3 regions of the Halopseudomonas sp. 4NH20-0008 genome follow, and region 3 is predicted to be linked to each of the others. Evidence: predicted binding sites of a transcription regulator. Region 3 holds the regulator's gene; each other region holds the start of a gene.
The links. The regulator sigma-54, encoded in region 3, starts transcription at its own class of promoters, with help from an activator protein. The targets are predictions, from matches to a motif close to ANTGGCATNNANNTTGCTNT.

Region 1: AC27HQ_RS04950 (saccharopine dehydrogenase family protein) is a predicted target of sigma-54. The motif match lies at 1,587-1,606, and genes of this name have one in related genera.
Region 2: flgB (flagellar basal body rod protein FlgB) is a predicted target of sigma-54. The motif match lies at 1,748-1,767, and genes of this name have one in related genera.

The regions. Positions count from the first base shown of each region.
Region 1 covers NZ_BAAJMD010000003.1:257,314-260,589, reverse strand. The annotation lists gene AC27HQ_RS04960 (hypothetical protein) at 230-592, shown strand; gene AC27HQ_RS04955 (NAD-dependent epimerase/dehydratase family protein) at 548-1,579, opposite strand; gene AC27HQ_RS04950 (saccharopine dehydrogenase family protein) at 1,707-2,759, shown strand; gene sodB (superoxide dismutase [Fe]) at 2,973-3,276, shown strand, end outside.
Region 2 covers NZ_BAAJMD010000006.1:132,358-135,633, forward strand. The annotation lists gene AC27HQ_RS07965 (flagellar hook protein FlgE) at 1-108, opposite strand, end outside; gene flgD (flagellar hook assembly protein FlgD) at 144-830, opposite strand; gene flgC (flagellar basal body rod protein FlgC) at 846-1,286, opposite strand; gene flgB (flagellar basal body rod protein FlgB) at 1,290-1,694, opposite strand; gene AC27HQ_RS07985 (CheR family methyltransferase) at 1,906-2,733, opposite strand; gene AC27HQ_RS07990 (chemotaxis protein CheV) at 2,767-3,276, opposite strand, start outside.
Region 3 covers NZ_BAAJMD010000010.1:118,403-121,678, forward strand. The annotation lists gene rapZ (RNase adapter RapZ) at 1-541, opposite strand, end outside; gene ptsN (PTS IIA-like nitrogen regulatory protein PtsN) at 547-1,005, opposite strand; gene hpf (ribosome hibernation promoting factor) at 1,025-1,333, opposite strand; gene AC27HQ_RS11660 (RNA polymerase factor sigma-54) at 1,426-2,928, opposite strand; gene lptB (LPS export ABC transporter ATP-binding protein) at 3,014-3,276, opposite strand, start outside.

The sequences.
Region 1 (3,276 bases), on a different contig from region 3:
GCTCTCATTCATGGGACTAACAGCCGCAAAGTATCGCGCCAGAGCGGTGCAGGCTGCACCAAGGCAAAGCACGCGAGACCCTTTTGACCACAAAACCCGTGCATACGTTTCCTTTGCAGGCCACGAAAAATCAGTCATTAACAAAACTGGTACACATTCTGCTTGTTAAACCCATGCTTGGCTAGAACGTCGGCCCCGTGCGCCACGTTGAACCATTGGGGGAAGCATCATGATCGCAGAAGCACAATTCAACAGAATGACACTGGAATGCATGACCGCCCTGCGTCGGCGCCTCAAGCAGGAGCTGGGGGTGACTGTACGGCTGAGCGAGGATGACGCCGTTGAGCACATGATTCGCCTGAGTCGGGACAGCCAACAAGGCGATATCCGCGAATTGGGCCTGCGTCTGGCTGACATGACCCAGCCAAAGACCGAAGACAACCTAGAGCCGCAAATGGGCCAAGGTGCTATTGCTTCCCGTCAACGGCTGTTGCAGCAAGTACCCGACCCGACCTTTGAGGTCCCTAGCGAGGCCATGCGTAACGCCTCAGCTGCCGTGCGCATTTACCGCGGGCAGGTAGTCCGCCAGTGACGGCATACCGGCCCTCCACCAGTTGCCAAAGGCCTCGAGCCCCTGCTCAGTGCTCACCACTGGCTGATATCCGAGCCTATCGCGGGCAGCAGTGATATCCAGATTGAAGTCGCGGGCCATGACCGCTATACCCAAGCGCAGTATCGGCGGCTCAGGTTGGCCTTTCTTCAGTTTCGCCGCCAACTCGGCCAGACTGGCCATCAGATAGGCCAGCGCAAAGGGCACACGCTGTTGCAGCGGTGGCAAATCAAGCTGCTCCAATAGCCGATTGAAGCTCGGCCAGAAGGCAACGGGCTGACCATTGCTTATATTGTATGCCCGCCCCAAGGCGCTGATCGGCGCCTCCAGAGCCAGTTGCATGGCATGACTGACATTCTCGACCGGAGTCAGATCGACGCGATTATCACCCCGGCCAATGATCTTCAGCCGCCCGCTCTGATGAGCCCTGAGCAAACGCGGAAAAATCGAGGTATCACCTGCGCCAATAACAAATCGCGGACGCAATGCTATGACTTCTAGACCGGCTTTGCCTGCGGCAAACACCCGTTGGTCCGCAAGCCACTTGGTCGCGCCGTAGTGATCAAAAAAACGGGGCGGCAGGAAATCCTCGCGAATATCCCGATGGCTGCGCCCGTCAAAGTAGATGGAAGGGGATGACAGGTGCACAAGGCGACGCACCTGATTGGCCTGGATTGCAGCCAGAACATGCTCGGTGACCGTGACGTTGGCGTCATAGAAATGTGCGTAGGACCCCCAGGTGCCGACGGCCCCCGCGCAATGCACCACCGCCTCGCAACCCTGACTGGCAGCCAGCGCAAAGGCCGGGTCAAGCAGATCACCCGCTCGACACACGGCACCCCGCGCAGCCAGCCAGTTCATCGCCCGTGATTGCCTGCCACAGCACACCACCTCATAGCCTTGCTGCAGCGCGTGGGCAGCAAAGCGTCCGCCAATGAAGCCACTGGCGCCGGTTACCATAATACGCATCTGCACCCCTTGGATTAGTTTTGCTTTGCCACATCATAGCCTGCGCCTGCTACTAGCGCTGCACAGTCGGAGCAGTTAGTCTCGATGCAAACTGGGCAATGCCAGCAAAGACAGACGGAGAAGATGCATGGGTGAATGGATGATTTACGGTGCCAACGGCTATACCGGCGAGCTGCTGGCAAGAGAGGCAGTTAAACAAGGTATGACGCCTATACTGGCGGGGCGTAACTCAGCAGCTGTAATCACGCTGGCTGAAGAGTTGCAACTGACCCATCGGATCTTTGATCTGAATGATGCCGAGGCCGCCTGTCAGGGACTGAATGGTATTCAGGCGGTAGCGCATTGCGCTGGCCCCTTCTCTGCCACCAGTCAGCCGATGATTGATGCTTGCCTGGCCAATCATTGCCACTATCTGGATATTACCGGTGAAATTGATGTCTTTATTGCCGCCCAGCAGCGTCATAATGAGGCCGTTGCGGCCAATATCGTCATATGCCCGGGGGTAGGTTTTGATGTCATTCCCACCGACTGCCTGGCAGCGACATTGAAAGCCGCACTGCATGACGCCGACCACTTGGCTCTGGGCTTTGACAGCCGCAGTGGTTTTTCGCCCGGCACAGCGAAAACCTCGGTCGAAGGTTTGAAGCTGGGTGGCAAAGTGCGCGAAAAAGACAAGATCCGTTCGGTTCCCATGGCCTGGCAAAGTCGCGAAATCGATTTCGGCAATGGCAGTAAGCATGCGGTCACCATTCCCTGGGGCGATATTGCCACTGCCTGGTTTTCAACTGGCATCGACAATATCCAGGTTTATATTCCCATGGCGCCCAGTGCCGCCCTGCGGCTGCGCCGTCTGGACGTACTCCGCCCGCTGCTGGGACTGTCCCCCATTCAGGCCCTGCTGAAATACCTGATTGGCCGCAAGGTTCAAGGACCGGATCAGGAACAGCGCGCCAACGCACCCACCTACGTTTGGGGCGAGGCACAAAACCGCGCCGGCAAAAAAGTCGTTGCCCGGGTGCAAACCGCCAACGGCTACGACGTTACCGTGCACGGCACGCTGATGGCGGTTAAGCACGTACTTGAGAACACATCGGCTCCCGGCTATTTCACCCCCTCGCGGTTAATGGGTGCTCGTTGTATTGAAAGACTTCCCGGGTCCGGGCAAATCGAGATCAGTTGATCCGAGCTATAACCACATGCTTGTTCCGTGGATAGCAACTGCATGCAGTGCTATTATCCATTACCCCCGATCATTGCGACGGGCAGCGCCCTGCTTAACAAGAGGCGTCAAACAGCTGACTGACTTTGCGTCACGCAGTCGCCGGTCACAAAGGGATGCGTATGCGCGTGCAATGCGTTTCCTGATTCCGTTACCTGAAGATGGAGATAAACCATGGCTTTTGAATTACCTGCTCTGCCGTATGAAAAGAACGCCCTTGAGCCGCACATTTCTGCGGAAACATTGGATTTCCACCATGGCAAACATCACAACACCTATGTGGTGAACCTGAACAACCTGGTACCCGGTACCGAGTTTGAAGGCAAAAGCCTGGAAGAGATCATCAAGAGCTCTACCGGCGGCGTCTTCAACAATGCGGCACAGATCTGGAACCACACCTTTTACTGGAACTGTCTGAGCCCGAATGGCGGTGGCGAACCCACTGGCGCCCTGGCCGAAGCCATCAACAAGGCCTTTG
Region 2 (3,276 bases), on a different contig from region 3:
ACGCGAGCTCTTGAAGCCCACAGTGCCCGCGTTGGCAATATTGTTACCGGTAATATTCAGATCCGATGACGCCGCCCGAATACCACTCAAACCCACGTTAAAAGACATGATTCTGCTCCTGCCGATACGGGATCGGACGACTGTTATTGACTGATTGAGTACACATTCGACAGGCTGATGCTGCCCAGCCCAGCGACATTCAACATCATTTGCCCGCCGGTACCGTTGCCCAGCGACACACTGTCCACGTTTGCCGGCAGCAAGGTAGCCAGCTGTTTGTTACCCCCATCCTGAACCGCCATGGCTTCAAAGGTGTAACGTCCGGGCGGCATGATATTGCCGCTATCATCCGTACCGTCCCAGACAAAGTCATGCATACCCTCGGCCTTGTTACCCAGGTTGATTCGGGTCACCAGACTGCCGTCGTCCGCCATGACATTGACATACACGTTGTTACTGGGCTGCGGCAGGGCCAGCTGTCCTTTTATGCCTTGAGTGGTATCCACCATCGCCTTGTCAGACGGCACTATGACCTTACGACCGACCAGCGCCGAAGCCTGCAGGGCTTGGGACGACTGGTAACCACTGAGCAAGGCCTCCATGCTGGTATTGAGTGTCTCGATACCCTCTACCGTACTGAACTGCGCCAATTGGGCAATGAACTCACCATTCTCCTGCGGCGCCAGCGGATCCTGATTATTCAGCTGGGTTACCAGCAGCGTCAGGAACTGATCCTTGCCCAGCTCATCACCCTTAACACCACGGCTTTGATCAATCTGATACTGATCCAGCGCGTTGGCACCCACACCGAGTGCGCTACTTATGCTCATTATCGATTACTCCCTTTACTGGCCCAGTGTGAGAACGCGCTGCAACATGGTCTTGGCCGCATTCATGATTTCGACGTTGGTCTGGTAGGCGCGTGAGGCGGCCATCATGTTGGCCATCTCCTCGACCACATTGACGTTGGGGTAGAACACATAACCTTCTTCATTGGCCATTGGATGATCCGGCTCGTAACGCGGTTGCAAAGCGGCATCGGACTCAACCACACCCTGAACCTGAACGCCCTGACCAGCCTGCTGCTGGTCGGCAAACAACGAAGGCCCCATTCCGGTCTGACTGTTGAACACGGTGGCAAATACCGGATGCCGGGCGCGGTAGGTCTGGTCAATACTGCTGGACACGGTTTCGGCATTGGCAATATTGCTGGCCACCGTATTAAGACGAACGGACTGGGCACTCATGCCCGATCCAGAAATGTTGAATACATCACTCAGGGACATGGTTTAGTCTCCTCTCAAGGCGCTGGTCAGCCCTTTGAACTTTGAATTGAGGAAAGTAAAACTGGCTTGCAGGTCTATGGCGTTCTTGGCGAACTCAGCTTGCTCAAGTTGAGTATCAACCGTGTTGCCGTCTACTGCTGGCTGAAGCGGCGTGCGGAAGCGTAACCCAGCAGCCTGATCTACAAAGTTGTCAGTACTCATATGCCGGGCGTGCGTTTGCCGGGCGGCAAACTGTTGCCCCTGCTCACTGTTCTGAGCTGCCAGTACACTGGCAAAGTCCAGGTCCCGTGCCTTGTAGTTGGGGGTTTCGGCATTGGCAATATTGTTCGCCAGCACGGCAGCCCGTTGCCCGCGGAAATTCAGGGCTTGTTCGTGTATTCCCAGCGCTTTGTCAAAACTGATGCTCATATCCACTCCTCAGGGCGGCAAAGTCTCGCCACCAACTGTCTCTGAGGATTTACAAAGCAATCAGCGTGCCAAAATAAAAAAGCATTAAATTTCAATTGCTTGTGGATTTAATAGAATAACAGGCGGCAATTCTTATCCTGCCACCAGCAAAGCCCATGGCGGTCAAAGAGCAAAAGCAGAAGTAGCGCTAATAACAGGAAGTGACAGACCCCTATTTGGCCTTGTACACAATGCCAGGACTGCACTGCACCATCTGGTACAGCTCAGGCAGACCATTGAGGGCTTCAGACGCGCCCAGCATAAGGTAACCGCCGGGTTTGAGGGTGGCATGAATGCGGCGCAAGATATCGAGCTTGAGTTCAGCGGAAAAGTAGATCAGTACATTGCGGCAAAAGACGATGTCGAACTTGCCAAGCATGGCGTAGTTGTCGAGCAGGTTGAGCGCCCTGAACTCTACTCGATTGCGTACAGGCTGCTTGACCACCCAGCGGCCCGGGCCGGATTGGTCGAAATAGCGTGTCAGCCTCTCCGTTGACAAGCCCCGAGCTACAGACAGACTGTCGTATTCAGCTGATTTGGCGGCTGTCAGAATCCCGCCCGACAGATCCGTAGCCACTATTTGAGCTCCACCGCGCAATTGACCCAGATTACTACGTTCGAATTCATCAATACTCATGCTCAGGGAATAGGGTTCCTGACCAGAGGAACAGGCTGCCGACCAGATGCGCAAACGCTGACCGGGGTTGCCTTTGATGAACTCGGGTATAAGTCGGGTCTTCAGCACTTCAAAGGGATAAACGTCACGAAACCACAAGGTTTCATTGGTCGTCATGGCGTCAACGACCGCTTCCCGCAATCCGGCACGGGGTTGCGACTGAATTCGCGTGACCAACTCACCCAGACTGCCGATACCTTGCTGCTCCATCAGCCGATTGAGCCGGCTGGCGACCAGGTACTGTTTGTTATCCCCGAGCACAATGCCACAGGCTTTTTCCAGAAATTCGCGAAAAACCTGAAAATCCTTGTTGGCTGAGGTCACGCAGTCCATCCCATTGTCAGATTGATTATAGCCTCAAGCATCTGGCGCTATCCGCAGTGCATGAATGCGATCGATAACCCGCTGAGCCAGCTCATCAGGCTTGAATTTAGCAAGAAAGTCATCAGCACCTACCTTCTTCACCATGGCTTGATTGAACACCCCTGACAACGAGGTGTGCAAGAGAATATGCAGGCCATTAATCCGCGGATCGTTGCGCACCTCTGCGGTCAAGGTATAGCCATCCATCTCCGGCATCTCGATATCTGACACCATCATCAGCAGGTGCTTGTCAATCGACTCACCGCGATCAGCAATGTCCTTTAGGTAGTTCAAAGCCTGCCGGCCATCGTTGAGCGCGACCACTTCAACACCCACTTCCTGCAAACAGCGCATGACCTGCTTGCGTGCCACCGACGAATCATCAACGATCAAAACCCGGCTGGCCTGAGCCTCGACCTGGGTCTGCTGGTCAATGACGCCGTCTGAAATGGTCTCTACCGTAGGTACAACCTCAGCGAGGATCTTCTCAACATCGATGATTTC
Region 3 (3,276 bases):
CATCAACCGGCACGCCGCGTTTGAAGCCAAAGGACTGCACCAATACCGATGGTCCATGGGCGCGAGTGCCGAGCAATCGTTGTTTAAGCAGGTCACGTAACTGGTACAGGGTCAGATGACTGGTATCGATCTTCAGGCTGGCCAGATCAATGATCGGCTCGAGCAATCTCAGTTCTTCAGCAATGGCTTCGCCCAGCGAATGATTCTGGTCGGTCAGCGGGTGTTTGCGCCGGGTTTCCGAGAACCGCTTGATCAGCACATCATCGGTTGCAGCCAGAAACAGCACATCGCAGTGTACGCCGGCATCACGCACCTGCTTGAGCAGTTCGGGGAAGCGTTTCAGGTCGCTGGGCAGGTTGCGCGCATCAATGCTGATGGCCACCTTGGGCAGTTCCAGTTCGGACAGATTGACCTGACGCGCCAGTTCCGGCAGCAAACCGGCCGGCAGGTTGTCGATGCAGTAGAAGCCGTTGTCTTCGAGCAGATGCAGCGCGGTACTCTTGCCGGAACCGGAGCGGCCACTGACCACAACCAGACGCATGGGGCTCAGCTTCCCGTCGCGCTGGTGGTCATGATGCGGTACAGGCTTTCAGCGTCCGGTGCGGCCCGCAGCGCTTCGCGCAGACTGGCCTGGTCGAGCTTCTCGGCCAGCATCTTGAGAATTTGCAGGTGCTGTTCGTTGGCTTCCTGGGGTACCAGCAGAACAAAGATCAGATCAACCGGTTGGCCATCGAGGGCGTCAAAGTCGATCTTGTCTTCCAGCTGCAGCAAGGCGCCGACAGCCTTGTGGCAGTCCAGCAGACGACAGTGAGGAATGGCGATGCCGTTGCCAAAGCCGGTTGAACCGAGCTTTTCACGGGCAATCAGGTTTTCATAGATGGCGTCCGGGTCCAGGTGGCTGTGCTGGGAGACCAGCTTGCCAATCTGTTCCAGTACGCGTTTTTTTGAAACCCCCTGCACACCGGCAAAGGTGCGCTCGGGGGTAAGTATGTGATCAATTTGCATGGTTTTGCGTCGGTTTGCCTTAGCGGTCGTTGACGCCCTGTTGGCGGTCGAGGTTCTTTTCCTTGTGCTTGATCAGTTGGCGATCCAGCTTGTCGACCAGCAGGTCAATGGCGGCGTACATGTCAGTATGTTCGCAGTTGGCGACGACTTCGCCGCCGGCAATATGCAGGGTCGCTTCGGCTTTCTGCCGCAGCTTTTCAACTTCCAGGGTAACCTGAACATTGGTGATCTTGTCGAAGTGTCGCTCCAATCGAGACATTTTCTCGTTCACGTACTCACGCATGGACTCGGTAATATCAACATGGTGACCGCTGAGATTCAGTTGCATACGTCTTCTCCTGTTGGACTGTGTGGCATGGGATATCCCAAGGTTATCCCATGGTGCCACGGGTAACGTACTGACTTCTTGATCCAGGCTGGTTAAACCAGCCTTTTGCGTTCGCTGGACGGAGCGATGTTCAGCGATTCGCGGTATTTGGCGATGGTGCGCCTTGCGACATCAATTCCTTGCTCTTCCAGTAAACCAGCGATCTTGCTGTCGCTCAATGGTTTCTTGGGGTTTTCTGCGGCGACCAGTTTCTTGATCAGGGCGCGAATCGCCGTGGACGAGAACTCACCGCCCTCGGCGGTGCCGACATGGCTGGAGAAAAAGTACTTGAGCTCGAATATGCCACGCGGGGTATGCATGTATTTTTGCGTGGTAACCCGCGAAATGGTTGACTCGTGCATGCCCACGGCCTCGGCAATATCATGCAGCACCAGTGGTTTCATGGCCTCTTCACCCTGCTCGAGAAAGCCGCGCTGATGCTCGACGATCTGCGTCGCGACTTTCATCAGGGTTTCGTTGCGGCTTTGCAGGCTTTTGATGAACCAGCGGGCTTCCTGCAGATGATTGCGCAGGTAGGTGTTGTCCTGGCTGGAGTCGGCGCGGCGGACCATGGACGCATAATGGTTGTTGACCCGGACCTTGGGCACGGCTTCCTGGTTCAGCTCGACTATCCAGCGGGCGTTGTCACGGCGCACGATCACATCCGGGATCACGTACTCAGGCTCGCCTGAGGCGATTTCCGAGCCGGGTCGGGGGTTGAGGGTCTGAATCAGACTGATGACCTTACCGAGTTGATCCTCCTTGAGTCGGGTGCGCCGCATGAGTTGGGCAAAGTCACGGCTGCCAAGCAGTTCGAGGTGGTCCTTGACTACCTTCATCGCCTGCTCCAGCAGCGGGGTATCGGCTGGCAACTGGCGCAGTTGCAACAGCAGGCATTCACTCAGGTTGCGAGCTGCGACACCGACCGGCTCGAACTGCTGAATACGGTGCAGGACCATTTCCACTTCATCCAGCTCGACCTCCAGTTCGGGGTCGAGTGAGGCAAGAATCTCGTCCAGGGATTCTTCCAGGTAGCCGTCGGCATTGATCGCATCAATCAGTGACAGAGCAATAATCTGGTCGGTTTCAGACAGGGGGATCAGGTTGAGCTGCCATTCCAGATGGCTTTGCAGGGTCTCACCGGTACCGGTACGGGCGGTAAAGTCCCACTCCTCATCATCGTTGCTTGGCAACGAGCTGGCCGAGGTCTGGTAGACATCGTCCCACTGGGTATCAACAGGCAGTTCGTTGGGGATCTGTTCGTTCCAGTTGCCTTCTTCTTCAGCCTGGCTGTGTTGCTCGATGGCGTCCATGGCCACCGGCTCCGGAATGGTCACTGCGGGCGCATCATCGCCGTCGGCTGCGCTGTCGGATCCGCCATTGCCGTAGTCGTCGTCACCCTCGTCAGCCATTTCCAGCATCGGATTGGCCTCCAGTGCCTCCTGAACCTCCTGCTGGAGATCCAGACTGGACAGCTGAAGCAGTCGGATGGCCTGCTGCAGCTGAGGTGTCATTGTCAGCTGCTGCCCCATCTTGAGGACGAGCGAGGGTTTCATGTTCAGACGACGTACCTTGTACTCAGGGTTGGACAGAATCCAGTGTGCTGGCCATGTGGCCAGCATGCCTTATTTGTAACCTATTTTACAGACGGAAGGCATGCCCCAGATAGACATCCCTTACGGTCTGGTTGGCCAGTACGGTATCGGCATCGCCTTCGGCAATGATGTGACCGTCATTGACAATATAGGCCTTGTCACAGATGTCGAGTGTTTCGCGCACATTATGATCGGTGATCAGCACGCCGATCCCCTTGTCCTTGAGATGCTTGATGATCAGTTTGATATCGTTGACCGAGATCGGGTCAACGCCGGCAAAGGGCTCGTCGAGCAGAATGAACTTGGGCT